4 regions of the Cedecea sp. genome follow, and region 3 is predicted to be linked to each of the others. Evidence: predicted binding sites of a transcription regulator. Region 3 holds the regulator's gene; each other region holds the start of a gene.

Evidence for each region. Region 3 encodes PurR, which represses purine synthesis genes. Its sites were predicted from a motif close to CANGCAAACGTTTGCNTG; they were not measured.
Region 1: the regulator PurR is predicted to act here: its motif matches at 4,746-4,763, upstream of purE (5-(carboxyamino)imidazole ribonucleotide mutase).
Region 2: the regulator PurR is predicted to act here: its motif matches at 5,926-5,943, upstream of purM (phosphoribosylformylglycinamidine cyclo-ligase).
Region 4: the regulator PurR is predicted to act here: its motif matches at 1,809-1,826, upstream of cvpA (colicin V production protein).

The regions. Positions count from the first base shown of each region.
Region 1 covers NZ_DASYBS010000083.1:98,680-106,659, forward strand. The annotation lists gene VGM55_RS13270 (hypothetical protein) at 1-271, opposite strand, end outside; gene VGM55_RS13275 (MFS transporter) at 661-1,866, shown strand; gene mnmH (tRNA 2-selenouridine(34) synthase MnmH) at 1,856-2,953, opposite strand; gene purK (5-(carboxyamino)imidazole ribonucleotide synthase) at 3,081-4,151, opposite strand; gene purE (5-(carboxyamino)imidazole ribonucleotide mutase) at 4,148-4,657, opposite strand; gene lpxH (UDP-2,3-diacylglucosamine diphosphatase) at 4,797-5,519, opposite strand; gene ppiB (peptidylprolyl isomerase B) at 5,519-6,013, opposite strand; gene cysS (cysteine--tRNA ligase) at 6,189-7,574, shown strand; gene ahpF (alkyl hydroperoxide reductase subunit F) at 7,821-7,980, opposite strand, start outside.
Region 2 covers NZ_DASYBS010000081.1:158-8,137, forward strand. The annotation lists gene VGM55_RS12355 (1,2-dihydroxy-3-keto-5-methylthiopentene dioxygenase) at 412-954, opposite strand; gene mtnC (acireductone synthase) at 951-1,634, opposite strand; gene VGM55_RS12365 (pyridoxal phosphate-dependent aminotransferase) at 1,784-2,944, shown strand; gene VGM55_RS12370 (DnaA inactivator Hda) at 2,976-3,677, opposite strand; gene uraA (uracil permease) at 3,775-5,061, opposite strand; gene upp (uracil phosphoribosyltransferase) at 5,146-5,772, opposite strand; gene purM (phosphoribosylformylglycinamidine cyclo-ligase) at 5,997-7,034, shown strand; gene purN (phosphoribosylglycinamide formyltransferase) at 7,034-7,672, shown strand.
Region 3 covers NZ_DASYBS010000165.1:59,975-67,954, reverse strand. The annotation lists gene VGM55_RS25935 (riboflavin synthase subunit alpha) at 1-268, shown strand, start outside; gene VGM55_RS25930 (glycoside hydrolase family 1 protein) at 316-1,707, opposite strand; gene cfa (cyclopropane fatty acyl phospholipid synthase) at 1,934-3,082, opposite strand; gene punC (purine nucleoside transporter PunC) at 3,374-4,576, opposite strand; gene punR (DNA-binding transcriptional activator PunR) at 4,692-5,630, shown strand; gene purR (HTH-type transcriptional repressor PurR) at 5,627-6,652, opposite strand; gene VGM55_RS25905 (YnhF family membrane protein) at 6,945-7,034, shown strand; gene sodB (superoxide dismutase [Fe]) at 7,203-7,784, opposite strand.
Region 4 covers NZ_DASYBS010000014.1:57,583-65,562, reverse strand. The annotation lists gene purF (amidophosphoribosyltransferase) at 1-1,227, opposite strand, end outside; gene cvpA (colicin V production protein) at 1,266-1,751, opposite strand; gene dedD (cell division protein DedD) at 2,050-2,766, opposite strand; gene folC (bifunctional tetrahydrofolate synthase/dihydrofolate synthase) at 2,756-4,024, opposite strand; gene accD (acetyl-CoA carboxylase, carboxyltransferase subunit beta) at 4,090-5,010, opposite strand; gene VGM55_RS02145 (DedA family protein) at 5,149-5,808, opposite strand; gene truA (tRNA pseudouridine(38-40) synthase TruA) at 5,834-6,649, opposite strand; gene VGM55_RS02135 (aspartate-semialdehyde dehydrogenase) at 6,649-7,662, opposite strand; gene pdxB (4-phosphoerythronate dehydrogenase PdxB) at 7,732-7,980, opposite strand, start outside.

The sequences.
Region 1 (7,980 bases), on a different contig from region 3:
CAGTGGTATCAAGGCGCCCACATACTTCGCTGAATATTTCATCCCACGGTTTTCCAATCTGTTTGATCAGAAAGTGAAATAATGGCGTATAGTCCCGGCCACGTTTTTGCCTGCCATGCATTGTCTCGCGCTTTGCCTGTAGCTCGTCTCCAACTTTTTTACGATTGCGTTCCCGGCGATACTCAGCACCTGGATTATTAGAATGATGTCGTGTAGTCGTGTTGACACTGCGATACAGTTTACGGGACTTATTTAGTTGATGAGTTCGCATAGCTTGAGCTCCTGCATCCTTTCTTTTGTGAGTCGATAACTCCTACCGGAGCCAGGACTAAATAAACAATAGTCACGTTTAAAGCGCTCTCATTCTGCTGAAATACTTTCCCACGGACAACTATCAAATGGCCGGGACTGGCAGCTGGCAGGAAAAACTATACAGAAGTAAACGTAAGGTCTTAAGCAAAGAAATTCGTAGGCGAGGCTATTCCACTTTTCTACTTTTCTACTTTTCTACTTTTCTACTTTTCAATCATTCTACCCACAGTTGCCCTTTCCCCAACGATTGGCTAGTATCCTTTCAGCTTCCAGTAAGTCGTAAACGTTAACGTTATCCAACGTACATATTCTCCCCGGCATTCGGGGTAATTGTACTTGGGTAATATCATGGCACTATTCGCATCTCCCCTTGTTTCGTACCGCAAGCCCCACGTTCTGGGCTTTATTCTCTATTTCATTGTCGGCCTGGTCGACGGCGCGATTGTGCCCTTTTTCCCGCTGTGGGCGCAGCAGTCTGCCGCTATTCCGGTGGAGTTTATTGGCCTGCTGTTCGGCTGCTATGCCGGGGGCGAGCTGCTGGCCGCGCCGTTTATCGGCGGCATTGCCGACCGCGTGGGCAGAAGGCCCGTGTTGATTATTTCGGCGACCGGCGTCGGGGCGGGCTTTATTGCGCTGTTCTTTGCGCACGGCGTGTTTGCTGCCGCCGCAGTGCTGATCGTTATCGGGCTGTTTGAGTCGGTGCTGCACCCAACTATTTACACCATTGTGGCGGACGCCACGCCAGCCTCGGAGCACCGCCGCCAGTTTAGCGTGATGCGAGTGTGCTCGGGGGCGGGCGCTATAGCCGGGCCGCTGCTGGGCACGGTGCTGGTGCAAGAGGGGCTGGGCTACGTCTTTCTGGCCGGAGGTTCGGTGATGGTTGCGGGCGGTCTGATACTGGCGATTTGCCTGTCTGAAACGCGTTCGTTAGCCGCTGATGCGGAAGATGAGGAGGACGTAGAAGGGTTTAGCGCGCTGCTGCCCGCGTTCCGGGATAGTCGCCTGGCCGTCCTGCTAATGTGGGTGCTGCTGCTGGGCGTGGCCGGGAGCTGGGTGGAGGCCGTTATGCCGCTGTATGCCAGCAATCAGATGGGAATGAGTGCCGCCAGCATCGGCTATTTGTTCGCGTTCGGGGCGGGGATTAACACGATTGGCCAGCTCGCCTTAACGAAGTTGTTTGCCCGACGTTCGCCGTTGTTTATCACCCTGAGCGCAGGCTCCGCGCTTATCACTGCCTTTGTTTTACTGCTGGCTTATCCTCACGTTGTGACGCTGGTGATGGCGGTCTGCCTCTATTCGCTGTCCCAGATGATGACCGGCCCGCTGATCCCGACGGCGGTGAACAAGTTAGCCCCGGCGCGGTTACGCGCGACCTACATGGCCGCGCTTTCGGTGGTGAGCGATCTGCAGGGATCGGTGGGGCCGGCTACCGGCACGGCACTGTTCGCGCTTTCGTTTACGCTGCCGTGGGCGGTGGGCATTCCTCTGGTCTTGCTGGCGGTAACCGGGTTGGGGCTGGCGCTCTCGGCAGGGGATAAATCGGCTAACCGTTAATGCTGCGCAGCCAGGACTCGACCTGCTGGTAATCCCCCCGGAAGACGATCTGGTCGGCCTTCTGGCTGAGCTGATAGCGGTACATCGGGTCGTAATACTCTTTCAGCAGCGGCGACAGCCAGGCCAGATGGCCTTCGCAGGAGCCGGTTTTCCGCTGGGTGAGCAGCGCCTCGTCCAGCCTGGCGGTGAACTGCTGGAAGCGTTCCATGCCCAGGCGGCGGCGGATGGCAAACAGGCCGTGGTGCAGGTACTCGGCGTAATCGCGCCAGGCGGTATCTTCATCGCTGACGGATAAAAATGCCTCGATCATCTGCTCGAAGTATTCGTTTTTGAGGCGCTCCAGCCGCAGTTCGAACGGATCGTCGATCGCCACAATGCGCGAGCGCAGCATCTGTTCTCTGAAGGCTTCGGGGATATGGCGGGAGCCAATCATCCGGCCTTCATCTTCCACAACCAGCGTTTTGGGCCCGGTCGGGCTGATTTTTAGCAGGGTGACGGCGAGGTTGTTTTCGAAGCTGGCCTGAGAAGGCTGCGCGACAATCGTGCGGCCAAACGACGAGCCGCGATGGTGCGCCAGGCCTTCAAGGTCAACGCCCGTTGGTTGTGAGCGGATAAGGATGGTTTTGCCGCAGCCGGTGTTGCCGCTGACGATAATCATCGGCCACTGCGAACGGGTGTCGATTACCTGCATGGCATGCTGGCGCAGGGCTTTGTAGCCGCCGGTGACCAGCGGGTACTCGAGGCCATTTTCCCGCAGCCACTGTTGCACGATGTGGCTACGCATCCCGCCCCGGGCGCAGCATAAATAGCCTTCAGGCTGCCGGCGGCAGCTCTCCAGCCAGCGTTCGACCCGGCTGGCTTTTCGCTCGCCGCTGACCAGCCGGTGCCCCAGTTCGACGGCGGCCTGTTGGCCCTGCTGTTTATAGCATGTCCCGACCTGCGCGCGTTCCTCGTCCAGCATCAGCGGTAAGTTATGGGCCGCGGGCATTGAACCCTGAGCGAACTCTACCGGGGCGCGAACGTCAATTAGCGGAATGTCGTTGAGCAGCAGGCGGTCGTAATCCTGCGCGTTAGGGCGTTTTTCCATGGCATAACCTTAGTCTGAAGCGGCGTAACGTGGGGGATTGTGCGCTTCTGGTCGGGCAAAGGAAAGGGAAAGGGGGAAATTGGTCTGACCCTCTAAAAACAAAAGGAGGGTCAGACGCGACGCGGTTTTACTTCACCAGCTTGCTCTGCGCCCAGGCAATACCGCTGGCGTATTCCACCGGCAGCAGGGGAACCAGGGCTTCCAGCGAGGCGCCCAGGCGGCCGGTGTCGCTGTCGTTCAGGTTGAGGTGACCGACTTTGCGGCCCGGACGAACTTCTTTGTCGTACCAGTGCAGGTGTACCAGCGGCAGCTTCAGCCAGGCATAGTTCAGGTCGGTGCCGATCAGGTTCACCATCACCGACGGCGCATTCACCACAGGCTGTGGCAGCGGCAAATCCACAATGGCGCGCAGGTGCAGCTCGAACTGGCTGATGGAGGCGCCGTTTTGCGTCCAGTGGCCGCTGTTGTGCACGCGCGGAGCCAGCTCGTTGATCAGCAGGCCGGCTGGGGTGACGAAGCACTCCATTGCCATCACGCCGACGTAGCCCAGCTCGTGCATGATGGCGGTGAGCATGGTTTCGGCCTGGCGCTGCTGTTCGGCATTGGCCTGCGGGAAGGCAACGCTGGTGCGCAGAATGCCGTCCTGATGCAGGTTGTGGGTCAGCGGATAGAACACCGTGCTGCCGTCATGGCCGCGTGCGCCCACCAGAGAAACTTCGCCGGAGAAATTAATGCCCTGCTCGACGATACATTCGCCGTAGCACTCTTCCGGCAGCTGGTCGGTTTCATCGGCACGTAAGCGCCACTGGCCCCGGCCGTCATACCCGCCGACACGGCGCTTCACAATCGCCAGAGAGCCGAGCTGGCTGAACACGTCCTGCCATTCGTGGCTACCGGAGAGCAATTGCCACGGCGCGGTGGCCAGGTCGAGCTTATCGAACAGCTGCTTTTGCGTCAGGCGGTCGGCGATGATCGGGAAGATATCGCGGTTAACGAAGGCGTTGTGACGCGCCAGTTCGCGGGTGAGCGCGGTTTCCGGCCAGCGCTCAATCTCGGCGGTGATCACGCTTTGAGCGAACGGCACGGCTTCCGGCTCGGCGTCCAGCCCGACAGGGTAAACGGCGATGCCCAGCGGCTCACCGGCCTGGCGGAGCATGCGCCCCAGTTGGCCGTTACCTAATACACAGACACGCTTCATGCTTCGCTCCGTGGGTCCGGATTATCGAGCACTTCGTCGGTCTGGGTCTGACGCCAGGTCGCCAGGCGCTGGCTCAGGTCTGCGTCATGCAGGGCCAGGATCTGCGCGGCCAGCAGGGCGGCGTTGGCTGCCCCGGCTTTACCGATGGCCAGCGTGCCGACCGGAATGCCGCGCGGCATCTGGACGATAGAATAAAGGCTGTCCACGCCGCTGAGGGCGGCGCTTTGGACCGGCACACCCAGCACCGGGACCAGGGTTTTTGCAGCCAGCATACCCGGCAGGTGCGCAGCGCCACCGGCTCCGGCAATGATCACCTGGTAGCCATTGGCTTCGGCCTGCTCGGCGAAGCTGAACAGTTTATCCGGCGTGCGGTGGGCGGAGACGACTTCGACATGGTGAGGGACATTCAGGGCGGTAAGGATTTCAGCGGCGAACTGCATGGTGGCCCAGTCACTTTTGGAACCCATAACAATGGCGATACGCGCCGGGGTGTGCTCAGAAGACATGCGTCTCAAAACTCCTGTGGGTGTGCAGACATCATCGGGCGTCGGGCGCCCGCTCAGAAGGGCTCAGAGAATAGCACGAACTTCGGGCAAGGAAAACGGTTGCGTGGTTAGCAAATCGGCAAAAAAGCGGGCTTTATTATTAGAAAGGAAAGTGGATCAGCTCGACGTTTTCCGCCGTCACTTTGATCATCGAGCCTTCTTCATGCCATGCGCCTAATACGCAACGGAAAGCGGGTTGCCCGTTGGCGGTAAGCTCATGGATTGCCGGGCGGTGAGTGTGCCCGTGAATCAGCCATTGAACATTGTGGCGGGTGAGGGTATCGACCACGGCCTGGGGATTAACATCCATGATGGCCATAGACTTGCTGCTGTTGGCGGCCTTACTGCCGGCGCGCATCCGGGCGGCAATGCGTTTACGTATAAACAGAGGGAAGGCAAGAAACAGCGCCTGAAGCCACGGCTGGTGAACCTTACGGCGAAACGCCTGATAGCCTTCGTCGTCGGTACACAGCGTGTCGCCGTGCATGATAAGCACTTTGCGGCCATACAGGTCGAGCAGCTTTTCTTCCGGCAGCAGCGTCATGCCGCTGGCTTTGGCAAAGCGTTTGCCGAGCAGGAAGTCGCGGTTGCCGTGAATGAAGTAGCAGGGCACGCCTGAATCAACCAACGCTTTGATCGCGGTGGCGATTTGCTGGTGCAGCGGTTCCGGGGCGTCATCGCCAATCCACGCTTCGAACAGGTCCCCGAGGATGTAAAGCGCATCCGCCTGGCGGGCTTCACCGGCCAAAAAACGCAGAAAACCGGCGGTGATCGCCGGTTCTTCTGAGCAGAGGTGTAAATCTGCAATAAACAGCGTCGACATTATTCGCTTACGGTTACGCTTTCGATAATAACGTCTTCTTTCGGTACATCCTGGTGCATACCGCTGCGGCCGGTGGAAACGCCTTTGATTTTCTCAACCACGTCCATTCCTTCAACCACTTCTGCGAACACGCAGTAGCCCCAACCCTGCAGGCTTTCGCCGCTGAAGTTCAGGAAGTCGTTGTCGGCCACGTTGATGAAGAACTGTGCGGTGGCAGAGTGCGGAGCCTGGGTACGCGCCATTGCCAGCGTACCACGGGTGTTTTTCAGGCCGTTATTCGCTTCGTTCTGAATGGTGTCTTTGGTCGCTTTCTGCTTCATACCCGGTTCGAAACCGCCGCCCTGGATCATAAAGCCGTTGATCACACGGTGGAAAATGGTGTTGTTGTAGAAGCCTTCGCGGCAGTAGTCCAGGAAGTTTTTAACGGTAACAGGCGCTTTATCATCAAAAGTTTTGATGACGATGTCGCCGTGATTAGTGTGAAAAGTAACCATGCTTGCATCCTATGAGTGTCAGAGAGTACGGCGGCAAACGGTGCCATCGTACCAGCACGCTGTTATAGCATAACGCTACATCATAGTCAGTAATGCAAAGCAGACTGCCGTCGGGGAAAATTATCGGGTAAGATACCTGGGAGTATTCTTCCACACGCTTACATGGAATCCCCTGATGTTAAAAATATTTAATACCCTGACTCGCCAAAAAGAGGAATTCAAACCTATTCATGCCGGAAAGGTAGGCATGTACGTGTGTGGTATCACCGTTTACGATCTCTGTCACATCGGCCACGGCCGTACTTTTGTTGCGTTTGACGTGGTGGCGCGCTACCTGCGTTCCCTCGGCTATGAGCTGAACTACGTGCGTAACATCACCGATATCGACGATAAAATCATTAAGCGCGCCCAGGAAAATGGCGAAGATTTTGTGGCGCTGGTCGACCGCATGGTCGTGGAAATGCACAAAGATTTCGACGCGCTGAACATTTCCCGCCCGAACAGCGAGCCGCGTGCGACCCAACATATCCCGGAAATCATCGAAATTGTTGAACAGCTTCTGGCCCGCGATCACGCCTATGTGGCGGAAAACGGCGACGTGATGTTCTCGGTGCTGACCGACCCGAATTACGGCCTGCTGTCTCGCCAGGATCTGGATCAGCTCCAGGCCGGGGCGCGCGTTGACGTGGTTGACGTGAAGCGCAACCCGATGGACTTCGTGCTGTGGAAAATGTCCAAGCCGGGCGAGCCTGCATGGACTTCTCCGTGGGGCGAAGGCCGCCCGGGCTGGCACATCGAATGTTCCGCCATGAACTGCAAAGAGCTGGGCAACCACTTTGACATTCACGGCGGCGGCTCCGACCTGATGTTCCCGCACCACGAGAACGAAATCGCGCAGTCTACCTGTGCCCACGACGGCGAGTACGTCAACACCTGGATGCACTCCGGGATGGTGATGGTTGACCGCGAGAAGATGTCCAAATCGCTGGGCAACTTCTTTACCGTGCGTGACGTGCTGAAATATTACGATGCGGAAACCGTGCGTTACTTCCTGATGTCCGGCCACTACCGCAGCCAGCTCAACTACAGCGAAGAGAATCTGAAACAGGCTCGCTCGGCGCTGGAGCGTCTTTACACCGCGCTACGCGGGACCGACAGCAGCGTTGCTCCTGCTGGCGGCGAAGCCTTTGAAGCCCGCTTCCGCGAAGCGATGGACGACGACTTCAACACCCCGGAAGCCTACTCCGTGCTGTTTGATATGGCCCGTGAAGTGAACCGCCTGAAAGCGGAAGATCCTGCGGCGGCCAACGGACTGGCGGCGGCGCTGCGTAAGCTCTCCGCAATTCTGGGCCTGCTGGAGCAGGATCCGGAGCAGTTCCTGCAGGGCGGCGCGCAGGCGGACGACGGCGAAGTGGCGGAGATCGAAGCGCTGATCAAGCAGCGTAACGATGCACGTCAGTCGAAAGACTGGGCGCTGGCGGACCAGGCGCGTGACCGTCTGAACGAGATGGGCATTGTGCTGGAAGACGGCGCGGCCGGCACGACCTGGCGTCGTAAGTAAGTTTATTTTAGATGTGAGAAAGCGGCTCAATGAGCCGCTTTTGTTGATAACAAAGAGGGAAAAAGCGTGGTTTTTCCCTCTTTGTGGTTATCAGCCGAAAATCAATCAATTGATTTTCCTTATTTACTGAAATTAAATCCTATGACAATCATTCTGTTGTCTGGGATCTCTCGACACGATGAAGCGGCTCAATGAGCCGCTTTTTTTATGGCTGGCCGCTGTAGCGCGGCCTTATTTGCAGGTGCTTTATTCAGGTGCTGAAGTGCGAATCAGGTAATCAAACGCGCTCAGGGAAGCTTTAGCGCCTTCGCCGGTGGCGATGATTATCTGTTTGTAAGGCACGGTGGTGCAGTCGCCCGCGGCGAATACGCCTTTGACGGTGGTTTCGCATTTCGCGTCGATGATG
Region 2 (7,980 bases), on a different contig from region 3:
GGGGACAAGGGCGTGGCTGTGGGACTTGCAGCGCCTGTGACTTTCAGCGTGGCTGCGGATTTGAAGCGAGGCTCGGTTCCGGCTTAAATCGCCTCGGTTTTCTCTCCGACTGGCCAGGGTCCGGACGTCGGGAACGGCCGGAGGCTGAGAGCGTCGGGAACGCATCTCAGCCGACCCAGGACAGGGAGATAAAACGGAGGTCTGCCGCTTTAGCGGTCGATTTATTTCGCCGGGAGTCCGGGGTCTCGGGGGAATGACGGTGATTCCCCCGAGCCGTGAACCGGTACGGGGGCTTCATATAAAACAGGACTGGAAGTGAACGGAATGTTTGCCGCTCCTACATCGTCGCGGGAATTTGTGACTAAGTTACAGCCCTTCCAGGGAAAAACTCAACTCAACTCAACTCATCAACTACGGCAAACGTGGATAAGCATCCGCAATCGCATCACCGGTAAAGTGAGCCACCCAGCCTTCCGGATTATCGAAAATACGAATCGCGGTAAAGTGCGGCTCTGACCCCATATCAAACCAGTGCGGCGTTCCGGCCGGGACGGAAATCAAATCATTCTTCTCGCACAGGATCTGATACACCTTGTCGTCCAGATGCAGGCAGAACAGCCCCGCGCCTTCTACAAAGAAACGGACTTCGTCTTCGCCGTGGGTATGCTCGGACAGGAACTTGGTGCGCAGCACGTCTTTCTGCGGGTTATCCGCACGCAGGCTGATAACGTCCCAGCTCTGATAGCCCTTCTCCGCCACCAGCTTGTCGATAGCGTGCTGGTAGGCCCCGATCACCGTCTCCGACGTCGGATTAGCTCCTAAATCCTGGTTCGCTTCCCAGCGCTCAAAACGCACGTCTTTTGCGTTCAGCTGCTCGCGAATTTCTTGCGCGTCCGTGCTGTGCCATACCGGCTCCTTTGCTTCGGTATCGGTAAAAATGGTCAATGCGCTCATGAAGAAAACGACTCCGGATTAATGTGGTCGAAACGGTTTACCTGGCGATGGCTGCTTGTTTCATCGGCCTCGCCGCGAATCAGCTGCACGGTTTGCCAACCGGCTTCCCGCGCAGCATCCAGCTCCTGGTGAATATCAGACAAGAACAGCAGCGCCTCTGGCGCCACGCCGGCCTGTTCCGCGATGTTGCGGTAGGACTGCGCTTCACGCTTGGCTCCGACGTGGGTATCAAAATAGCCGCTGAACAAATCGGTAATATTCCCGGCGTCGCTGTAGCCAAAGAGCAGCTTCTGCGCCGCCACCGAGCCAGACGAATAGACATACAGGGCAATGCCCTGCTGTTTCCAGGCCTTCAGCGCGGGCAGAACGTCATCATAGAGATGGCCGGTGAAGTCTCTATTCACGTAGCCATCGCGCCAGATGAGGCCCTGCAGCGCTTTAAGCGCGGTAGATTTACGATCTACATCCATGAAGCTAAACAACGTCTCAATCAGCCGATCAATATCCGCCTGCGGTTCATTAATTTCCGCCCGCAGGTCGTTGAGTATTGGGGCAATTTCATTCTGTTGCGCGCGAACAAAACCTGCGAGGCGTTCGCGGGCATACGGGAACAGGATGTTGTGCACAAAGCGAATGTCGCTGGTGGTGCCTTCAATATCGGTAACAATGGCGCGAATCATTATCTCTCCAGCCGTTAGCGCTGCGTTATGTTTGCAACTGAGGTCATTATTATTTAGACGTCTAAGCGTCTTGATTGCTAAATCTTAACATCGTGTTATAGTCCCGGCAACACAGGGAAACACACGCATCACGTTAAGGTCGAAGAATAATGAGCCACTCCCCTTTGATTCCAGAAAGCAAACTGCCCGCGCTCGGCACCACCATCTTCACTCAGATGAGCGCTCTGGCGCAGCAGCACAACGCGATTAACCTCTCCCAGGGCTTCCCGGATTTTGACGGCCCGCGCTTCCTGCAGGAACGCCTGACGTTTCACGTAAGCCAGGGCGCGAACCAGTATGCCCCGATGACAGGTGTCCAGCCTCTGCGTGAAGCCATCGCCGAGAAAACCGAAGCCCTGTACGGCCACAAGCCGGATGCCAATACCGATATCACGGTCACAGCTGGCGCAACAGAAGCGCTTTATGCCGCCATCACCGCGCTGGTTCGTCCGGGCGATGAGGTGATTTGTTTTGACCCAAGCTACGACAGCTACGCCCCGGCCGTGACGCTTTCCGGCGGTATTCTCAAGCGTATTTCGCTCCAGCCGCCTCACTTTCGCGTTGACTGGCAGGCGTTTGCTGCGCTGCTGAGCGACAAAACTCGCCTCGTCATTCTTAACACGCCACACAACCCGTCCGCTACCGTCTGGCGCAAAAGTGATTTTGCCGCGCTGTGGCAGGCCATCGGGCAGCACGACGTTTATGTGCTGAGCGACGAAGTGTACGAGCATATTTGCTTCGACGAACAAGGCCACGCCAGCGTGCTGGCTCACCCGCAGCTGCGCGAGCGCGCTATCTCTGTGTCCTCTTTCGGCAAAACGTTCCATATGACAGGCTGGAAGGTGGGCTACTGCGTGGCGCCGGCGGCCATCAGCGCGGAGCTGCGTAAAGTGCACCAGTACCTGACGTTTGCGGTGAATACCCCGGCGCAGCTTGCGATTGCCGATATGCTGCGCGCCGAGCCGGAGCATTATCGTGAACTGCCGGAATTTTACCGCGCACGCCGCGACCGCTTTGTTGAGGCGCTGGCGGACAGCCGGTTCGAAATCCTGCCGTGCGAAGGCACCTATTTCCTGCTGGCGGACTACAGCGCCATTTCCGATCTCGATGACGTGAGCTTCTGCCAGTGGCTAACCAAAGAAGTGGGCGTGGCGGCAATCCCGCTGTCGGTGTTCTGCGCGGATGCCTTCCCGCACAAGCTGATTCGCCTGTGCTTTGCCAAACAGGAAGCGACGCTGGACGCAGCGGCAGAAAGATTACGTAAGGTGTAATAAAGCGTTCCCCGTCGCAGGACGGGGAAAATTACAGGCTGAGGATTTCTTTGACGAACGGAATGGTGAGCTTGCGCTGGGCGGTGATTGAGGCGTGATCGAGCTGATCGAGCGTCATGAACAGGGTTCGCATTTCACGATCGAGGCGTTTTAACAGAAAGCGCCCCACGTCTTCCGGCAGTTCAAACCCCCGCAGCCGGGAACGCAGCTGGAGCGCCTGTAGCTTGTCATCATCGGAAAGCGGCTGCAGCTTGTAGATTTGCCCCCAGTCCAGGCGGGAAGCCAGGTCCGGTAACTGCAGATTTAGCTGGCGCGGCGGCCTGTCGCCGGTGATCAGCAGGCGCGTTTTCCCTGACTCCAGAATGCGGTTATAGAGATTGAAAATCGCCATTTCCCACGGTTCATCCCCGGCTACGCACTCAATATTGTCGATGCAAACCAGCGAGAGCTGCTCCATTCCATCAAGCACTTCCGGCACAAACCAGGTGCGCTTATCCAGCGGCACGTAGCCCACGGCTTCACCGCGCTGGGAAAGTTCCGCACAGGCCGCATGCAGCAAATGGCTGCGCCCGCCGCCTTCCCGCGACCAGAAATAGATATACCCGCTGTGATCCTGACGGAGTACCGACTGCAGTGCGGCTAATAAAGAAGGGTTGTCACCCGGCCAGAAACTCGCAAAGGTTTCATCGTCGGGAAGATAGAGTGGCAGTGAGAGCTGTGCCGGCGTATTCAGAAGTACCTCAACCATAACAGGCAGAAAATCGCGATGAGTCTATCACAGTTTTGGGGAAGGATAGAACCGGGCGAGGATCCGCCCGGTGGCTAAACGATCAGTGGTGAGCGTCGTTCTCTTTGGCGTCCAGCACCACTTCTTCCGGGCGCAGTATGCTGATAAGTTTGAAAATAAGGCTCAGACCCACGCCAACGATGGTTGCCAGCGCCATGCCTTTCAGCTCCGCCGCGCCGATATGCACCTTCGCACCGCTCACGCCGATGATCAGGATAACGGAGGTCAGGATCAGGTTTTGCGCTTTGTTGTAATCCACTTTGGACTCGATCAACACGCGAATACCGGATGCGCCGATCACGCCGTACAGCAGCAGAGACACGCCGCCCATCACCGGTACCGGGATGATTTGAATCGCTGCCGCCAGCTTGCCGACGCAGGAGAGCAGAATAGCAATAATTGCCGCGCCGCCGATAACCCAGGTCGAATAAACGCGGGTGATAGCCATCACGCCAATGTTTTCACCGTAGGTGGTGTTTGGCGTGGAGCCGAAGAAGCCGGAGAACACGGTAGAGATACCGTTGGCGAACATCGAGCGGTGCAGGCCGGGGTCACGGATCAGGTCTTTTTTCACGATGTTAGCGGTGACCACCAGGTGGCCCACGTGTTCGGCAATCACCACCAGTGCGGCAGGAAGAATGGTGAAGATAGCAAACCATTCAAAACGAGGCGTATAAAAAGTTGGCAGCGCGAACCAGTGCGCTTCGCGGATTGGCGTCACGTCCACCACGCCCATAGCGAAGGAGAGCGCATAGCCCGCCAGCACGCCGATGAGAATCGGGATAATCGCCATAAAACCGCGGAACAGCACCGAGCCAAACACCGTCACCGCCAGCGTCACCAGCGAGATAATAATGGTGGTGGAATCCGGTGAAGCCCCTTCCGCCGGCAGCAGGCCAGCCATATTCGCCGCCACGCCCGCCAGCTCAAGGCCGATAACCGCCACAATCGCGCCCATCGCCGCCGGAGGGAACATCACGTCCAGCCAGCCGGTCCCGGCTTTTTTCACGATCAGCGCCACGATGCAGAACAGCACGCCGCACATAATAAAACCGCCGAGCGCCACTTCGTAACCCAGCGGCAGCAGCAGCAGCACCGGGGAGATAAACGCGAAGCTGGACCCGAGGTAAGCCGGGATTTTACCCTTACAGATAAACAGGTAGAGCAGCGTGCCGATACCGTTGAACAGCAGCACCGTCGCCGGGTTGATGTGGAACAAAATCGGTACCAGTACGGTCGCGCCGAACATGGCAAACAGATGCTGCAGGCTTAACGGAATCGTTTGCAGTAAGGGCGGTCGTTCACTTACCCCAATAGCGCGGCGGGTCATGTTGTTTTCCTCTACGTGTTATTTTTAACGAACGGTGTTTGCTGAAATCAAAAAAAAGCCGACTTTCGAAGTCGGCTCATTTTATTATTTAGTACCAAATATCTTATCGCCCGCATCACCGAGGCCAGGAATAATGTACCCGTGCTCGTTGAGCCCCTGATCGATAGAGGCGGTGAACAGCTCTACGTCCGGGTGTACTTTTTCCAGCGCGGCAATGCCTTCCGGCGCGGCAACCAGTACCAGCACCTTAATGCTGGTGCAGCCTGCTTTTTTCAGCAGGTCGATGGTGGCAATCATGGAGCCGCCGGTTGCCAGCATTGGGTCAACCACCAGCGCCATGCGCTCTTCTATATTAGAAACCAGCTTCTGGAAGTATGGCACCGGCTGCAGCGTTTCTTCATCACGGTAAACGCCCACCACGCTAATGCGCGCGCTCGGTACGTTTTCCAGAACGCCTTCCATCATGCCCAGGCCGGCACGCAGAATAGGCACAACGGTAATTTTCTTGCCTTTGATCTGGTCCACTTCCACCGGGCCGTTCCAGCCTTCGATGGTGACTTTCTCAGTCTCCAGATCCGCAGTAGCTTCATAAGTCAGCAGGCTGCCCACTTCAGAGGCGAGTTCACGAAAGCGCTTGGTGCTGATGTCTTGCTCACGCATCAGGCCCAGCTTGTGTTTGACGAGTGGGTGTTTCACTTCCACGATCTTCATACTCTTTCTCCCCCGAGATAGTTGGCTACCACAAAAAAAATCGCCGGATTATACCGCTTTTTTGCCGCTGCGCTACAGCTAATGGGATGATCGAGATCAACCAGACTGGATTGATTCTATCTCAGGAATTCTTTTCTTGCCGATGATAAGAGGCTCGCAAACGTTTGCCTGCACTGTTAGAATTGCCGCGTTTTTTATTTTATGCCACCCGTGGGGAACGAGCAGTGACCGATAAAACCTCTCTCAGCTATAAAGATGCCGGTGTAGATATTGATGCTGGTAACGCTCTGGTAGACAGAATTAAAGGCGTAGTGAAAAAGACCCGCCGCCCGGAAGTAATGGGTGGACTGGGCGGTTTCGGTGCGCTGTGCGCGTTGCCTCAAAAATATCGCGAACCTGTTCTGGTTTCCGGCACCGACGGTGTGGGCACCAAGCTGCGTCTGGCGATGGACTTAAAACGTCACGACGCTATCGGCATTGACCTGGTAGCCATGTGCGTGAACGACCTGGTGGTTCAGGGCGCCGAGCCGCTGTTCTTCCTCGACTATTACGCAACCGGCAAGCTGGACGTGGATACCGCAGCAAGCGTTATTACCGGCATCGCCGAAGGCTGCCTGCAGTCAGGCTGCTCGCTGGTTGGCGGCGAAACCGCTGAAATGCCGGGCATGTACCACGGTGAAGATTACGATGTGGCCGGGTTCTGCGTTGGCGTGGTTGAGAAATCTGAAATCATTGACGGCTCCAAAGTAGCCGACGGCGACGTGCTGATTGCGCTGGGTTCAAGCGGCCCGCACTCCAACGGCTATTCGCTGGTGCGCAAAGTGCTGGAAGTGAGCGGCACCGACCCGCTGACCACGATTCTTGAAGGTAAACCGCTGGCGGATCACCTGCTCGAACCGACCCGCATTTACGTGAAAAACATCCTTGCGCTGATTGAAAGCGTGGACGTTCACGCCATCGCCCACCTGACTGGCGGCGGCTTCTGGGAAAACATTCCGCGCGTTCTGCCGGACAATACTCAGGCCGTTATCACCGAATCTTCCTGGCAGTGGCCGGCGGTATTCAACTGGCTGCAGCAGGCCGGCAACATCAGCCGCCACGAAATGTACCGCACCTTTAACTGCGGCGTGGGCATGGTCATTGCCCTGCCGGCAGCAGAGGCGGATAAAGCCGTTGAGCTAATGCAGGCCAAAGGTGAAAAGGCGTGGAAAATCGGTATCATCAAGGCATCTGATTCCGAAGAGCGCGTGGTTATCGAGTAATGAAACACATTGTGGTGCTGATTTCCGGCAACGGAAGCAATCTGCAGGCAATCATTGATGCCTGCCAGCAAAAAAAGATTAACGGCACCATCAGCGCGGTGTTCAGCAATAAGGCCGACGCGTTCGGCCTTGAGCGAGCCCGCGAAGCCGGGATCCCCGCCCATGCTCTGGCGGCAAGCGAATTTGCCAGCCGTGAGGCCTTCGACCGCCAGTTGATGCAGGAGATCGATGCCTGGGCGCCGGACGTTGTGGTGCTGGCGGGCTACATGCGTATTCTCAGCCCGGTTTTTGTGGCCCGCTACAGCGGTCGTTTACTCAACATTCACCCTTCCCTGCTGCCGAAATACCCCGGCCTCCATACGCATCGCCAGGTGCTGGAGAACGGCGACGAAGAGCACGGTACCTCCGTGCATTTTGTCACCGACGAGCTGGACGGCGGCCCGGTTATTCTGCAGGCCAAAGTGCCGGTGTTTGAAGGGGATGACGAGGACGAAATCACCGCCCGCGTTCAGCATCAGGAACACGCGATTTACCCGCTGGTCGTGAGCTGGTTCATCGATGGTCGTTTAAAAATGCGCCACAACGCCGCCTGGCTTGATGACGTGCAGCTGCCCCCGCAGGGCCACGCTGCAGAGTAATATGAGATAAAAAGGGCTTCGGCCCTTTTAAGTTCTGAACAAAGAGGGAAAAAACGTGGTTTTTCCCTCTTTGTGTTTATCTGCTGAAAATCAATGAATTGATTTTCCAGGTTTATTTTTTTATGCCTTCTGCAAGTTTTGCTCTCACTTGAGTTTTTAACCAGATTGAAAGCGCTTCTACATTTTTGTCTGTCTCTCATAAAGTTGTCATGGTCAGATGAGAGAGTTTCATCTGCATAGTTGGACATTCTCCGCTAAAGCTCGCCATAATAACTGACGTGACGGTGACGGCATTGCCACGTCCACGA
Region 3 (7,980 bases):
GGACAAGGCGTTGATGAAATATATCCTCTATAAGGGGTATGTTGGCATCGACGGTATTAGCCTGACGGTAGGGGAGGTGACGGCCACACGTTTTTGCGTGCACCTGATCCCCGAGACGCTTGAGCGTACTACCCTTGGGGCGAAAAAGTTAGGGCAGCGTGTGAACATTGAAATTGACCCGCAGACGCAGGCCATTGTTGATACCGTCGAGCGCGTACTGGCAAGCCGTGAAGCTGCGCTGGTGGCGGCCATTCCTGCCGGCGAATAAGCGTTATCAGTAATAAAAAATGGGGCCATTGGCCCCATTTTTGTTTGCTAGTCTTGCTCGTTAAAACCGTTTTCTGCGGCGGTTTTCATAAACCACTCGCCGCTTTTCTTGATGGTACGCTGCTGGGTATTGAGATCCAGTGACACAAAGCCATAGCGGTTTTTGTAGGCATTACACCATGACCAGTTATCAATAAAGGTCCACATATGGTAGCCAAGGCAGTTACTGCCTTCACTGATGCCTTTATGCAGCCACTTCAGGTGGTCGCGGACGAAGTCGATGCGGTAATCATCGTTGATCTGTCCGTTGCTGATAAAGCGCTGCTCATTCTCAACGCCCATGCCGTTTTCCGAAATGTAGCAGGCCGGGTTGCCGTAGTTTTCACGCAGGTTGGTAAGGATATCGTAGATCCCACGTTCATAAATCTCCCAGCCGCGGTAAGGGTTCATTTTGCGTCCCGGCATTTCGTAAGACTCAAAGAACCACTCCGGCATAAACGGACTTTCCGGGTTTACCAACGTATCGCGGCATTTGATACGGCGCGGCTGGTAGTAGTTAATGCCGAGCAGATCCACTACGCCTGCTGCCAGCAGGGCTTTATCTTCAGGCTGGCAGGCCGGCAGTTTATCGTGTTCTTTCAGGAACGCGACCAGCTCTTCAGGATATTCGCCGCGCAGCGCCGGGTCGAGGAAGCTGCGGTTAAACATCAGGTCGGCCAGATTCGCGGCCTTCACGTCCGCCGGGTTTTGCGAGCGTGGATAAGACGGCGTTAAATTAAGGATGATGCCAATCTGCCCGTCATCGTTGCGGGCATGGTAAGCCTTGACCGCTTTAGCATGGGCAAGCATGGTGTGGTAAGCGACGGTCACCGCACGGTTGAAATCCACCACGTTAGGATAGTGGTAGTCATAGAGATAACCACACTCAACCGGCACAACCGGTTCGTTAAAGGTAAACCAGTGCTTCACACGGTCGCCAAACAGTTCAAAACAGGTATTCGCGTAGCTGGCATAAGCTTCAACGACTTCACGACTTTCCCAGCCGCCTTTTTCCTGCATCACCATGGGCATATCAAAGTGGTACAGGTTAATAAACGGCTTAATGCCCTGGGCCAAAAGCTCGTCAATCACCTGGTTGTAGAATTCCACCGCCAGCGGGTTTATCTCACCGGTGCCGTCCGGGATCAGGCGTGCCCACGAAATTGATGTGCGGAAAGTATTGTGGTTGAGTTTTTTAAGCAGAGCGATGTCCTGCTTCCAGCGCTGGTAAAAGGTTGAGGTATTTTGCGGACCTACGCCGTGGTGGAAACGGTTAGGCTGCTCGGCAAACCATCGGTCCCAGATGGTTTCAGACTTACCAAAGTTCAGCGCTTCACCTTCAGTTTGTGGGCCGGAAGCGGCGCTGCCCCACCAGAAATGCTCAGGAAATGCGTATTTCATCGTTATCCTCACGGTCTGACCTGCCATCTCCGACAGGCAATCATTTAAACAGTCAATGCCCCGATTGTCTGTGATTGATGAAACCGGTTTCTATGACGGGAAACGATATCTGTTAAGCAGATCAAGCCGCCACGCGCAGGCAGGTTTAAACCTGTGAGGTAAATCACATTGGTGCGCAAGGAGAGACAATTGGAAATGAAAAAACCCGGCGGATGCCGGGTTATTTTTAACGAGAAACGCGCAGACCGTGCTCAATACCGCGGCTGAAGACCACCTGCCAGAGTTGAATATCGCGTGCCCGGAAAGCACCAGCACAGGCGTTAAGGTAGTAGCTAAACATCCTTTTAAAGCGCTCCGGGTAGTTATCCGCGATTTCAGACCAGCAGGCAAGGAAACGCTCGTGCCACGCCATCAGCGTTTTATCATAATCAGCACCGAAGTTGTGCCAGTCTTCCATTACAAAATGCGGTTCGCTGGCGTCAGCAATCTGGCGCACTGACGGCAGGCAGCCGTTAGGGAAGATGTACTTGTTGATCCACGGATCGACGTTGTTATCGGTCTTTTTTGAACCGATGGTGTGCAGCAGGAAAATACCGTCCGGTTTGAGATTACGGTCGGCAACCTCGAAGTAGGTGGCATAATTTTTCGGACCAACGTGTTCAAACATGCCTACGGAGACAATACGGTCAAACTGTTCGTTCAGGTCGCGGTAGTCCTGCAAAAGAATAGTGACATCCAGTCCTTTGCAGCGCTCCTGCGCCATTTTTTGTTGTTCCGCAGAGATGGTGACGCCGAAGACTGAAGCGCCGTAGTTGCGTGCTGCATACTCGGCAAGACCGCCCCAGCCACAACCGATATCCAGCAGCTTCATACCGGGTGCCAGCTGCAGTTTTTCGCAGATCATTTTGAGCTTGGCATCCTGGGCTTCACTGAGATTGGTGGCTTCTTTCCAGTAACCGCAGGAATACTGCATGTGCTTGTCGAGCATCCGGCTGAACAGATCGTTTCCTAGATCGTAGTGTTCTTTGCCGACTATCCAGGCACGTTTCTTCGATTGCAGGTTAACCAGTTTTGCCGCGGCGATGCGCAGGGTGTCCTTAAAGTGGTGGGGAAGCTGATTTTCCAGCCCGGCGCGCAGTACTTTAGTAAAAAAGATATCCAGCCGTTCGCATTCCCACCAGCCGTCCATATAGCTTTCGCCGAGGCCAAGGGAACCTTCCTGAAGAACGCGTTTAAAAAAGTCCGGGTTTTTAACCTGAATATCAAAAGGGTTGGGACCGTTGAGTGTAATACCTGCCCGACCCAGCATTTCATTTGCGATACGATACCATTCGTTATCTCGTACGCTCACTTCTTCTATACACGATGAACTCATAGCTTCTCCATCACCTTGTTGTGATCAGAACCTTAAAACAGCGTAGACGCTATTCACGGCTTGTGAGAACTCTCACGGAAAAATCCGCGTGCCTGATATCCGACGTAGAACAGAGAAAGGGTGACTCTCCCTTACTGAAAGGCCGTCCATGGAAAAACGGAAGCGCTCCGACTCCCGTAAAAATTGATGAGGCTTATAATAGAACCGCAATAACTATAAGCCTGTTTTATTGATGGTTCAATGGAATATTGTTAGCAAGCTAATCACATAATATTCACATTATCATTCATGTTACTGTGCGCGAGAAAACTCGCTGCGGCTGTTACTTTTAATCTCACGCCTGGCGGAGTGCTGTAGGGCATAACCCAGAACGGCAAGCAGGATAGTGGACAACATCACGCTGGTGGTGGTGATAAGCGGGGTGGTGACCAGCCAGGAGACCATCAGGCTTGCCAGGAAGCAAAGCCCAAGCTGCAGGGTGTTTTGCAGCGCGGCGGCTTTCCCGGTGGCCTGCGGGAACGGCAGCAGGGCCGAGGCGACAACGACAGGATAGATTGCGCCGTTTGCCGCAGCCATGACGCAGAACGGGATCAACAACAACGTTAGGTCAGCATAGCCGCTCATCGCCACGCCCCAGGTTGCCACAACGCTCAGGGCATAAAGTGCCAACAGCCAGAGCAGCAGCTGTTTACCCTGCCATTTTTGCAGCGCGCTGCGACAGCCGTAGCCACCAATCAGGAAGGCAATGGTCTGCGGCATATAGCTCAGGCCAATAGCCGCCGGGCTGTAGCCCATTTCGTTCAGGATAAACGGCGAGCCGGTGAGCCAGGCGAAGAAGCTGGCGGAGCAGGCGGCGTAAATCAGCACGTTGCCGCCGTAAACGCGGGAGCGTAATAAAGAGAAGAAGCTGACTTTATTGTCTTCGGTTTGCTGGTGGTGTTGGGTGCGAGGCTTGAGACGTAGGGTAGGGATCATCAGCAGCAAAGCGATAGCGAACAGTACGGCAAAAATGGCTTGCCATTCAAAATGGTTCAGCAGCCAGCTTCCCAGCAGCGGGGCCAGCGCCGGGGACAGCCCAACCAGCGGCATGATGGTGGCGAAGATGCGGCCAGCACGATTAGCAGGATAATAGTCGGTCACCAGCGCCTGCCAGCTGACCGCTGCAGAGCAAACGCCGACGGCCTGAATGAAACGCAGTACCAGAAGGGTTGTGGCGTCTTTTACCCAAAGCATGCCTATGCAGCCTGCGGCAAACATGGCAAGACCAATCAGCAGAACGGGTTTACGCCCGAAGCGATCGGAAAGCGGCCCCCACATTAGCTGGGCAAAAGCGAAGCCTGCCAGAAACAGGCTCAGGCTGGCGCTAACCGCTGACGCATTTGTCCCCAGGTCTTGCTGAATGGCGGCAAAGGCAGGCAGGTACATGTCGGTGGCGAGGAAGCCCAACACGCTCAGCCCCGCAAGCCAGATAAGAAATCCCTTTGATGGTTGCATATTTCACTCTTGATTTTTGATAGCAGGTTAACGGGGCAGGAGTCTACGGAGTGCAAAACCGCTTGTGAAACGCTAATATTTGCACATTGCATTCAAATTTTTTGCAGGCAAAAACATGTGGTCTGAATATTCTCTGGAAGTTGTGGATGCCGTGGCCCGCAATGGAAGCTTCAGCGGTGCCGCCCAGGAGCTACACCGCGTGCCTTCTGCCATAAGCTATACGGTACGCCAGCTCGAAGAGTGGTTAGCTGTGCCGCTCTTCGAACGGCGGCACCGTGATGTTGAACTCACCGCAGCCGGGGCTTTTTTTTTGAAGGAGGGTCGCTCTGTTATCAAAAAAATGATGGCTACCCGACAGCAATGCCAGCAGATAGCAAACGGCTGGCGCGGGCACCTGTCCATTGCGGTAGACAATATTGTGAAGCCAGAGCGTACCCGCCAGCTGGTGCTGGATTTTTATCGCCACTTTCCGGATATCGAGCTACGGGTATTTCAGGAGGTCTTCAACGGCGTGTGGGACGCACTGGCTGACGGACGAGTAGAGGCGGCGATAGGGGCGACGCAGGCTATCCCCGTGGGAGGACGTTATGCGTTTCGGGATATGGGGGCGCTTAGCTGGCGCTGTGTCGTTTCGACCGATCATCCGCTCGCGCAACATGAGGGTGTTATTCCGGACGATATGCTCAGGGCCTGGCCATCTTTGGTTCTGGAGGATACATCGCGTTCGCTGCCCAAGCGTATCACCTGGCTTCTTGATAACCAGCGCCGCGTGGTGGTGCCGGACTGGGCTTCAGGGGCGGACTGCCTTAGCGCAGGCCTGTGCATTGGCATGGTGCCTACGCACATCGCTAAGCCGTGGCTGGACGGCGGAGAGTGGCAGGAGCTGACGCTGGAAAATCCGTTCCCGGATGCAGCTTGCTGCCTGACGTGGAGGCAGGATGACGCATCGCCTGCGTTAAGCTGGCTGCTGGAATACCTGGGGGACAGTGAGACGATGAATCAGGAGTGGCTTCAGGAGCCAGGCAACACATTCCCGGCTCCTGACAAGACTTAGCGGCGGTAATCGCGGAACGGGCCGTCGGCTACCGAGCGGCGTTCGATGAGGCGCGGATGGACTTCAATCGTCTGCGACTCTTCACGTTTGTTGATTATACGGTCGAGCAGCATATTAAAGGCCGTTTCGCCCAGACGTTCTTTTGGCTGGTGGATAGTGGTCAACGCCGGAGAGAAATAGCGGGCGTTGCGCACATTATCATAGCCGATGATAGAGATATCCTGCGGCACGCGCAGCCCCATCTCATCCGCTGCGCAGATCGCGCCCATCGCCATGATATCGCCACCGCAGAATACCGCTGTAGGGCGATGTGGCTGGTTGAGTAATTGCTGCATGGCCCGGTAGCCGGACTCTGGCTCGAAGTCGCCCTGAACTACCCAATTATCCGGTACTTTAATATTGGCTTCATCAAGCGCCTTCAGGAAGCCTGCATGGCGACCGCCGCCGGTATTACGTTCCAGCTGACCCGGGATCGCACCGATGTCGCGATGGCCGCGTTCAATCAGGTAACGGCCTGCGAGATAACCGCCGTGAAAAGCATTGTCGACAACGGAGTCGGTAAAGTCGGCGCGGGCTTCGCCCCAGTCCATCACCACCATGGGAATATGACGGTACTCTTCCAGCGTAGAGAGCAGGCTTTCCGGGTACTCGGAGCACATCACCAGCAAGCCATCAACGCGCTTTTGCGCCATCATCGACAGGTAGGCGCGCTGTTTCTCAAAGTTGTTGTGCGCATTGCCAAGGATCAAGGTGTAGCCTTTCGCGAAACAGCTGTTCTCGACCGATTCGATAATTTCAGCAAAATAGGGGGCTTCGCTTGAGGTAGCAAGCAGACCGATGGATTTGGTGTGGTTGACCTTCAGGCTGCGTGCAACGGCACTCGGTGAGTAGTGCAGCTCTTTAATTGCTGCCCAGACGGCGTTGCGCGTCTCTTCCGCCACAAAACGGGTCTTGTTAATGACATGTGACACAGTGGTAGTGGAAACGTTTGCGCGCTTCGCTACGTCCTTAATTGTTGCCATTAGATGTCACTCCAGACCATATCGTAAACTCCTGATAACTCATATGTTAAACGTTTGCCTTCGCTAACTCCTGGGGCAACACGTTGGTTGCAGGCCTGTCGGGAATGCGACATACAGCGGGAGGAGGGCGTTGCCGGGCGATACGCGGTAAATTAGCGAAGGATTTTGGCTTATCCCGGGGCAAAGTGGAAGAGGGAAAACCGAGATCTGTGCAAAACCAGCAGGATTTTTCTCGCCAATTGTGGGAAAATCATCCTGCTTACACTTTGTAGGGAAATAAAAGGAGCTTACGATGAGTACCGATCTGAAGTTTTCCATGGTGACCACGGTTATCGTACTGGGCCTGATTGTTGCCGGTGCGCTGACCGCCGTACTGCACTGATTTAATAAGGGCCGCTAATAGCGGCCCTTAGGCCGTAGACAAAGAGGGAAAAGTATGGCTTTTCCCTCTTTGTGGTTATCAGTCGAAAATCAATGAATTGATTTTCCCCGTTTATTTCCAAAAAACCTCAGGTAATCCTTCCATTCTCTGATGAAAAGCGGCTGCAAATCAGCCCGCCAGGTTTTGCGCAACAAATGTCCAGTTAACCAGCGCCCAGAAGTGGTCCAGATATGTCGGGCGCGCATTACGGTAATCAATATAGTAAGCGTGTTCCCAGACATCTACGGTCAGCAGCGGTTTTGCATCGGTAGTGAGCGGGGTTCCGGCGTTTGAGGTGGAAACTATTGCCAGGCTGCCGTCGCTGTTTTTGACAAGCCAGGTCCAGCCGGAACCGAAGTTTTTGATGGCGGCTTCGGTGAACTGTTTTTTAAATGCTTCTACGCTGCCAAAGGCGTTAGTAATGGCTGCCAGCACTTCCCCGGCTGGCTCTCCTCCTGCGTTTGGCGCCAGGCAGTGCCAGTAGAACGTATGGTTCCAGACCTGTGCGGCGTTATTGAAAATCCCACCGTCAGCGTGCTTAACGATCTCCTCCAGCGTCTTCCCTTCAAACGGACTGCCTTTTACAAGGTTATTCAGGTTAGTGACGTAGGTTTGATGGTGTTTACCGTAGTGGTATTCGAGGGTTTCGGCTGAGATGTGCGGTGCCAAAGCGTCTTTTGCATAGGGCAGGGCGGGTAGTTCGAACGACATTGCTTCACTCCTTGTTATTTTGATTCACAATATAACTACATTTTGTGTGGTTATAAGGTTAGCAAATTACGGGAGTGCAAAAAAGCGAAATGAAACAGCCCGTTGTCGGGCTGTTCAGACGGCAGACAAACTACCTGCAATGAATAGATACCAGATGGCGTTTTAAAATAAACAAGGAAAATCAATTTATTGATTT
Region 4 (7,980 bases), on a different contig from region 3:
GTCGATGCCATAAACGTTCGGGAAGCGGATTTCCGGCGCGGCGGAGGCCAGGTAAACCTTTTTGGCTCCGGCTTCACGCGCCATCTCGATAATCTGCTCAGATGTGGTACCGCGCACGATGGAGTCGTCCACCAAAAGCACGTTTTTATCACGGAACTCGGCGCGGTTGGCGTTCAGCTTACGGCGCACGGACTTACGGCGCAGCTGCTGGCCCGGCATGATAAACGTGCGGCCAACGTAGCGGTTTTTCACAAACCCCTGGCGATAAGGTTTATCCAGAATGTGGGCAATTTCCAGCGCAATGTCGCAGGAGGTTTCAGGAATGGGAATGACCACGTCGATATCCAGGTCTTCCCATTCGCGGGCAATCTTCTCGCCAAGCTTTTTACCCATCTCAACGCGCGCGCTATAGACGGAGATCTTGTCGATAAACGAGTCCGGGCGCGCAAAGTAAACATATTCGAACAGGCACGGGTTGCTGACCGGGTTATCGGCGCACTGGCGGGTGAACAGTTGGCCTTTTTCGGTGATGTACACCGCTTCTCCCGGCGCGATATCGCGCAGGAACTCAAAGCCCAGGGTGTCAAGCGCCACGCTCTCGGAGGCCACCATGTATTCGGTGCGGCCATCGCCCAGGTCACGCTTGCCGATAACCAGCGGACGAATGCCGTTCGGGTCGCGGAAGGCCACCATACCGTGGCCGATAATCATCGCCACACAGGCGTAAGCGCCGCGGATTTGGCGGTTAGTGGCGGCGATAGCGGCAAAAATATTGTCTGCTTCCAGCGGATAATGGCGGAAGTTATCCAGCTCGCTGGCAAAGATATTGAGCAGGATTTCAGAGTCAGAAGTGGTGTTAATGTGGCGACGTTTTTCTTCAAACAGCTTTTTACGCAGCTCGTGGGCATTGGTCAGGTTACCGTTATGCGCCAGAGTAATTCCGTAAGGAGAGTTGACGTAGAAAGGCTGAGCTTCAGAAGCGCTGGAACTGCCGGCGGTCGGGTAACGCACGTGGCCGATACCCATATTCCCCTGCAGACGCTGCATGTGGCGGGCTTCAAACACATCGCTCACCAGGCCATTCGCTTTACGCAGACGGAAGCAATTTAAAGCGTCGATGGTGACGATGCCTGCGGCATCCTGGCCACGGTGCTGAAGCACCGTTAACGCATCATAAATCGACTGGTTTACCGGCATGAAACCGGCGATACCGACAATACCGCACATGTTGTCTTTTCCTCATTAAGCCACACCCCCCGCTACGATTAGCGGGGCAAGAAACTTGACGAGCTTTGCAGATAGTCAAAGAACCATCTGATGATGAAACTGAATTGCGGGATAAGCTGCGACTTTTGCCAGTCATCGCTTTTTGAAAAACCGGTAAAAGTATCCAGGAAGAACAGAATGGCAGAGACGATCAGTACGCCACGCAAGGCGCCAAAACAGATCCCCAACACCCTGTCTGTACCCGACAGGCCGGTTTTTTGCACCAGCGCGCTAATCACATAATTGACTATCGCACCGACAATCAGCGTCGCGATAAACAGCACCGCGATAGCTATCCCATTACGTACCAGTTCGTCTTCAAAGCCAGTGAACCAGACTGACAGATAAGTGTAGTAATGACTGGCGACAAAGAAAGCACATCCCCAGGTCACAAGCGATAACGCTTCCTTCACAAACCCACGTATTACGCTTACCAGACAAGAAAAACCGATAACCGCAATGATGGCGTAATCTATCCAGACCATGAAAAAATCTCGTGACAAATTGCCCTGACGTCCAGTTCGGGGCGAATTCTAACAGAAAAAGAAAACGTTTGCGTAGGGATTTCCTTCCCGCGCGTAAATAAATAATGGCGTTGAAAAAAGCATCAACGCCATTAAAAAAGTGCCAGTTTTCCCCTCACCTTTTAGAGGCGAAGTGACGGTATGGCGTTGTTTTCCCCTCACCCTAACCCTCTCCCCAGAGGGGCGAGGGAACCGCTCGGTGTAATGGCTTTTCCCCTCCCCCTTCCAGGGAGAGGGCCGGGGTGAGGGTCACAAACCGCTACCGTGGCGAGTAGTTCATCACCACGCCCTTCAGGCCAGAAAGCGAACTCAGCTCGCCAAGCGAAGACTTCAGCTTATCTTTCGAGGCATCCGGCCCAACCAGAATACGGGTGATTTTCCCCTGCACAGGCGTTGTCGGTGAGGTATAAACCTTGAATCCGGCACCGCGCAGTTTACCAACAATTTCATTCACTTTGTCCGCATTTTTCAATGCGCCAAGCTGCACCACGTACGCTTGCCCGGTCGGTGCTTTGTCGGCTGGTTTTTCCGTCTTCGTCGGCTGCTCAGAGGCCATGGCAAGTTGCTGCCCGGTCTGATCATCAGAAGCTGGCTTAGGCTGTGGCTTTTCCACCGGCTTCGGTTTTGGTTTTTCCTGCACCGGCTGTGGCTTAGGCTGTTCGCGTGCCACAGGCACTTCATCAACGCCCGCAGAGCCTTCGTTCGGGATGGTCCTGTTATTCAGACCCGGTGGCGCAGCAGCCCCGGCCCTCACCTCTTCTGCCGCCCCTTCAGGCGGCTGAGACGGCAGCGCCTGGGTAGCCGCAGGCAGCATATCCGGCTCATCGCTGTCCCCTGGCTTGGGCACCAAAGGAATAGCTGCGAATTCATCCTGATAATGCTTTTTCTGCCCGTCCAGCAGACCCGGCAGCACAATGACCCCCAGCGCCACCAGAATAATGGTTCCGACTAATCGGTTTTGAAACTTACTCGCCACCTGCTCTCCCCGCGTCCAGTACTTCCATTACATGGGCCACCGTGTGGAACGAACCGCACACCAGCACGGTATCTTCAGCCGTCGCTTCAGCCATTGCTGCATGCCATGCGTCAGCCACCGTTGCAAATGTTCTGCCGTTGCCAAGATGCGCGATGAGTTGTTCTGCGCTTGCACCTCGTGGCCCCTCCAGCGGAGCACAATACCAGCTATCGACCTGAGGCGACAAACAGGCAAGCGTCCCGGCGATGTCTTTATCGTGCAGCATACCGATAACCGCGTGTACCCGCCCCTGCCCGGGTAACGCCGTCAGGCGTCCGGCAAGGTAAGCTGCCGCATGCGGATTATGGGCAACGTCCAGAATAACGCGTGGCGACTCAGAAACAATCTGAAAGCGTCCTGGCAGCGTGGCATGCTCAATGCCATAACGTATCGCGTTTTCACTGATGTTCAGTTTACTTGCCCGCATAGCGGCCAGCGCCGTTGCAGCATTTGGCTGCGGTACCCGCGGCAGCGGAAGTTGGCCCAGCGCGCCGTGAGCGTCACGGAACGTCCAGCCGGTTGCGCCCACCTCATAATCCCAGTCCACGCCGCGGCGCAGTAGCTGCGCCCCTTTTTCCTGTGCTACATCGGCAATCGTGTATGGCATATCCGGCTCGCCCACTACCGCCGGGTGATCTCTACGGAAGACACCGGCTTTTTCGCGACCGATGCTCTCACGATCCGGGCCAAGCCAGTCGGTGTGGTCGAGCGCGATACTGGTGACAACGGCCACATCAGAGTCCACGATGTTAGTGGCATCAAGGCGACCGCCAAGACCCACCTCAAGAATAACCACATCTACCGCCTGCTGCTTAAACAATAGCAATGCGGACAGCGTTCCGTATTCAAAATAGGTTAAGGAAATATCACCACGGGCAGCCTCTATCTCTGCAAAGGAGGCGGTATGCAGGTCCTCCGGTAACTCTTCACCCTGAATGCGTACGCGCTCGGTGTAGCGCACCAGATGCGGCGAGCTATAAACCCCTACCCGGTATCCGTCCGCCATCAGCGTGGTTTCTAGCGTACGGCAGGTGGTGCCTTTGCCGTTGGTTCCGGCAACCGTGAACACCGTTGGCGCAGGTTTCAACACGTCCAGTTTAGCCGCAACTTTGCTGATGCGCTCAAGGCCCATATCGATGGTGGTGGAGTGAAGGTTTTCGAGATAGTAAAGCCACGTGGCCAGAGGCGACGTGGCTTGAGGGATAAGATCTTTTTCCATGATGCCCACTTAACATGCACATAAAGAAAAAGGGCAGAGCCTGCTGGCCTGCCCTTAGTGACGAATCAGGCCTCTTGACCCTGTTCCGGCGCTGGCGGAACCACAATCGGCTCGCGCGGCGCTTCCGGGTTTGGCGCCGGCAGATTCATAAACTTCGCCAGCACGCTCGCCAGCTTCAGGCGCAGCTCCGGGCGACGGACGATCATATCAATCGCGCCTTTTTCGATCAGGAATTCACTGCGCTGGAAGCCCGGCGGCAGTTTTTCACGCACGGTCTGCTCGATAACGCGAGGGCCAGCAAAGCCAATCAGCGCTTTCGGTTCGGCAATGTTCAGGTCGCCCAGCATCGCAAAGCTTGCCGACACGCCGCCCATGGTTGGGTCAGTCAGCACGGAAATGTACGGCAGACCACGCTCCTGCATTTTTGCCAGTGCGGCGCTGGTTTTCGCCATTTGCATCAGCGACATCAGCGCTTCCTGCATACGGGCACCGCCGGAAGCGGAGAAGCACACCATCGGGCAGTTGTCTTCCAGCGCCTGCTCAACGGCACGAACAAAACGCGCGCCGACCACAGAACCCATTGAGCCGCCCATAAAGGAGAACTCAAAGGCCGCCGCAACAACAGGCATACCGTGCAGGGTACCTTTCATTACTACCAGCGCGTCTTTCTCACCGGTCTCTTTTTGTGCCGTTGCAAGGCGATCTTTGTACTTTTTGGAATCACGGAACTTCAGCAAATCTTTTGGCTCAAGCTCACTGCCCAATTCCACCAGTGAGCCTTCGTCTAACAGGCTATGCAGGCGATCGCGGGCCGCCATACGCATGTGGTGGTCGCACTTAGGGCAAACGCCAAGATTGCGTTCCAGCTCGGCGCGGTACAGGACCTGGCCGCAGCTATCGCACTTGGTCCACACCCCTTCAGGGATGCTCGCCTTACGGGTGGGAGTAATATTGCTCTTATTGAGAATTCGTTCAATCCAGCTCATTGATGACCTTTCTGCTTGAACCTGGTCGATGCCAGTTTTTCTGCGGCAGTTTTCCCTGCCCCAGACCATAAATGGTGCTCATTAAAACACAACGGCCCGCGACTTTGGATAAAAAAGTGGTCGAACCGCTGCCGCGTATTATTTCGACTGCCGCGCCGCAGCGCGTTTGTGGCGAATAACTTCCACCACGCCGGGCAGAACAGACACCACGATTATCGCCACAATCAGCAGCTTCAGGTTTTCCTGTACCACAGGCAGGTTACCAAACAGATAGCCCGCGTAGGTGAACAGCAATACCCACAGCAGCGCGCCGACCACGTTATAGATCGCAAAATGGCGATAGGACATATGCCCCATCCCGGCGACAAACGGTGCGAAGGTTCGCACAATCGGCACGAAGCGCGCGAGGATAATCGTTTTTCCGCCGTGACGCTCGTAAAAAGCATGAGTTTTATCAAGATAACTGCGGCGGAAGATTTTTGAATTCGGATTACTGAACAACTTCTCGCCAAACAGCCGGCCGATAGTGTAGTTCACCGCATCGCCGATGATGGCGGCAATCACCATCAAAATGACCATGTAATGCACGTTCAGGTCGTTAGTTTCCAGCGAAGCCAGCGCGCCCGCCACAAACAGCAGCGAATCACCCGGTAAAAACGGCGTCACTACCAGCCCGGTTTCGCAGAACAAAATCAGGAACAAAATAGCGTAAACCCAGACGCCGTATTGTGCCACCAGCTCGGCCAAATGCACGTCGATATGCAAAATGAAGTCGATGATAAAACGGATGAAATCCATCAAAGTTTCCTTTCTTAAGCAGCAATCAGTCGGCTAAAAAAAGCTGCCCCATCGGGAGACGCGGCAGCGCAAAGTGGTCGGGATAATCCACCGACACCAGGTACAGCCCTTCCGCCTTCGCGGTAGCAGCAGCCTTGGTGCGGTCCTTCATTGCCAGCAGGTCAGCCATCCAGGTTTCAGCCTGGTTACCGCAGCCGACTTCCAGCAGGCTGCCGACGATATTGCGCACCATATGGTGAACAAACGCGTTGGCCTTAATGTCCACCACGATGTAAGCGCCGTAGCGGTTTACCGTAATGTGCATCATATTGCGCCACGGAGTGCGGGACTGGCACTGCACCGCACGGAACGAGGTAAAGTCATTCTCCCCCAACAGGCTCTGGGCGGCACGGTGCATTTTGTCCGCATCCAGAGGCAGGTGAAAATGCGTTACTCCCTGCTGTAAAACGGCCGGACGCAGCCGATGATTATAAATCACGTAGCGATAACGTCGGGCCGTGGCGCTAAACCGGGCGTGAAACTCGGCCGGCACATCTTTTACCCAACGAACGGCGATGTCACCAGGCAAATTCGTATTTACGCCCATCGTCCAGGCAGCATCTTTGCGCACCGCGCTGGTTTCAAAATGCACCACCTGGCCTGTGGCGTGAACGCCCGCATCGGTGCGCCCCGCGCAAAACACGTTAATCGGCTCATTGGCCACCTGAGACAGCGCTTTTTCCAGCTTTTCCTGCACGCTGCGCACTTCGTTCTGGCGCTGCCAGCCGTAATATTTACTGCCGTCGTACTCAATGCCGAGCGCGATTTTATGAAGCGGAATTTCGCTTAGCACTTCGGACATCAGTACATATACTCCTGCACCAGTTTCTCAGCGGTTTTTATCGCCATCAGCGCGCCGCCAAAGCGAACGTTATCGGCCACCGACCAGAACTGAATTTGCTCCGGCATGCCGTAATCGTTGTGCACACAGCCGATAGAAAGATGGCCGCTGCCGGACGCATCCGCAACCTGAGTCGGGAATTCGCCCTCTTCAGACAGCTCGATATCTTCTGCCTGAGCAAACGCATCACGGGCTTCTTCAGCCGCCAACGGACGCAGCGCTTCAAAATTAACCATCTGCGCGTGGCCGTAAAATACCGGCGACTGCACGATGCTTGCGGAGATCATCAGGCCGTCATCCTGCAAAATCTTACGCACCTCGTTCACCAGACGACGCTCTTCGCGCACGCTGCCTTCGGCATCCGGCACCAGCGGCAGCATGTTGAACGCTAGCTGGCGGCCAAACAGATCTTCTTCATCGATAGGAATACCGTTCAGCAAACGCGCGCTCTGCCCGGCAAGGGCGTCAACCGCCACTTTACCGCGAGCGGAGGCGGACAGCAGGCTGGTCACCTGAATGCGTGACAGGCCGCCCTGCTCGATCAGCGGTTTTAAGGCGCTCAGCAGCTGGCTGGTCAGGCTGTCCGCCACGGCAACCAGATTGCGGTTGCGGTAATCACTCAGTACATACGGGTTAACGTCCGGCACTACCAGCGGCACGTCCGGCTCCATAGCAAACAGGCCGCTGGAGTCGATAACCAGGCAGCCAGAATTGGTTGCTTCTTCCACGTATTGAGCAGACGCTTCAACGCCCCCGACGAAGAACGCAAGCTGGGCCTGAGTCCAGTCGAACTCTGCCGCGTCCTGCACCATTATGGTTTTGCCTTCATAACGCAGGTTTTCACCGGCGCTCTCGCTACGCGCCAGGGCATACAATTCACCAACCGGGAACTGACGTTCAGCAAGCAGTTCAAGCAAAGCTGAGCCTACGGCACCGGTGGCGCCTAAGATGGCAATATTCCAGCCTTCGGACATGTTGGTTTACTCCAGAAAATAAAACAGATACTCCCCGAAGCCGGGCCTCGGGGAGCCAGAAGATTAAACTTAGCGAAGCGGGTGATGAACCGCGCTAAAGCCCAGTTTTTGCAGCATGGCTGCCGCATCGGCATCATCGCACTGCACATAGAGCGATGACCACTCGCGGCGTTCGAGGTAGTTTTTACGCAGCTTGTCGAATTCGCCAGGCTGACCGGCTACCTTACGCAGTGGGGCATCGTCGCGGCGCACATCATACACCAGATGCACCAGTCTTTTGAGCGTCGGTTGATCGAGCGGACCGGCCAGAGTGATACG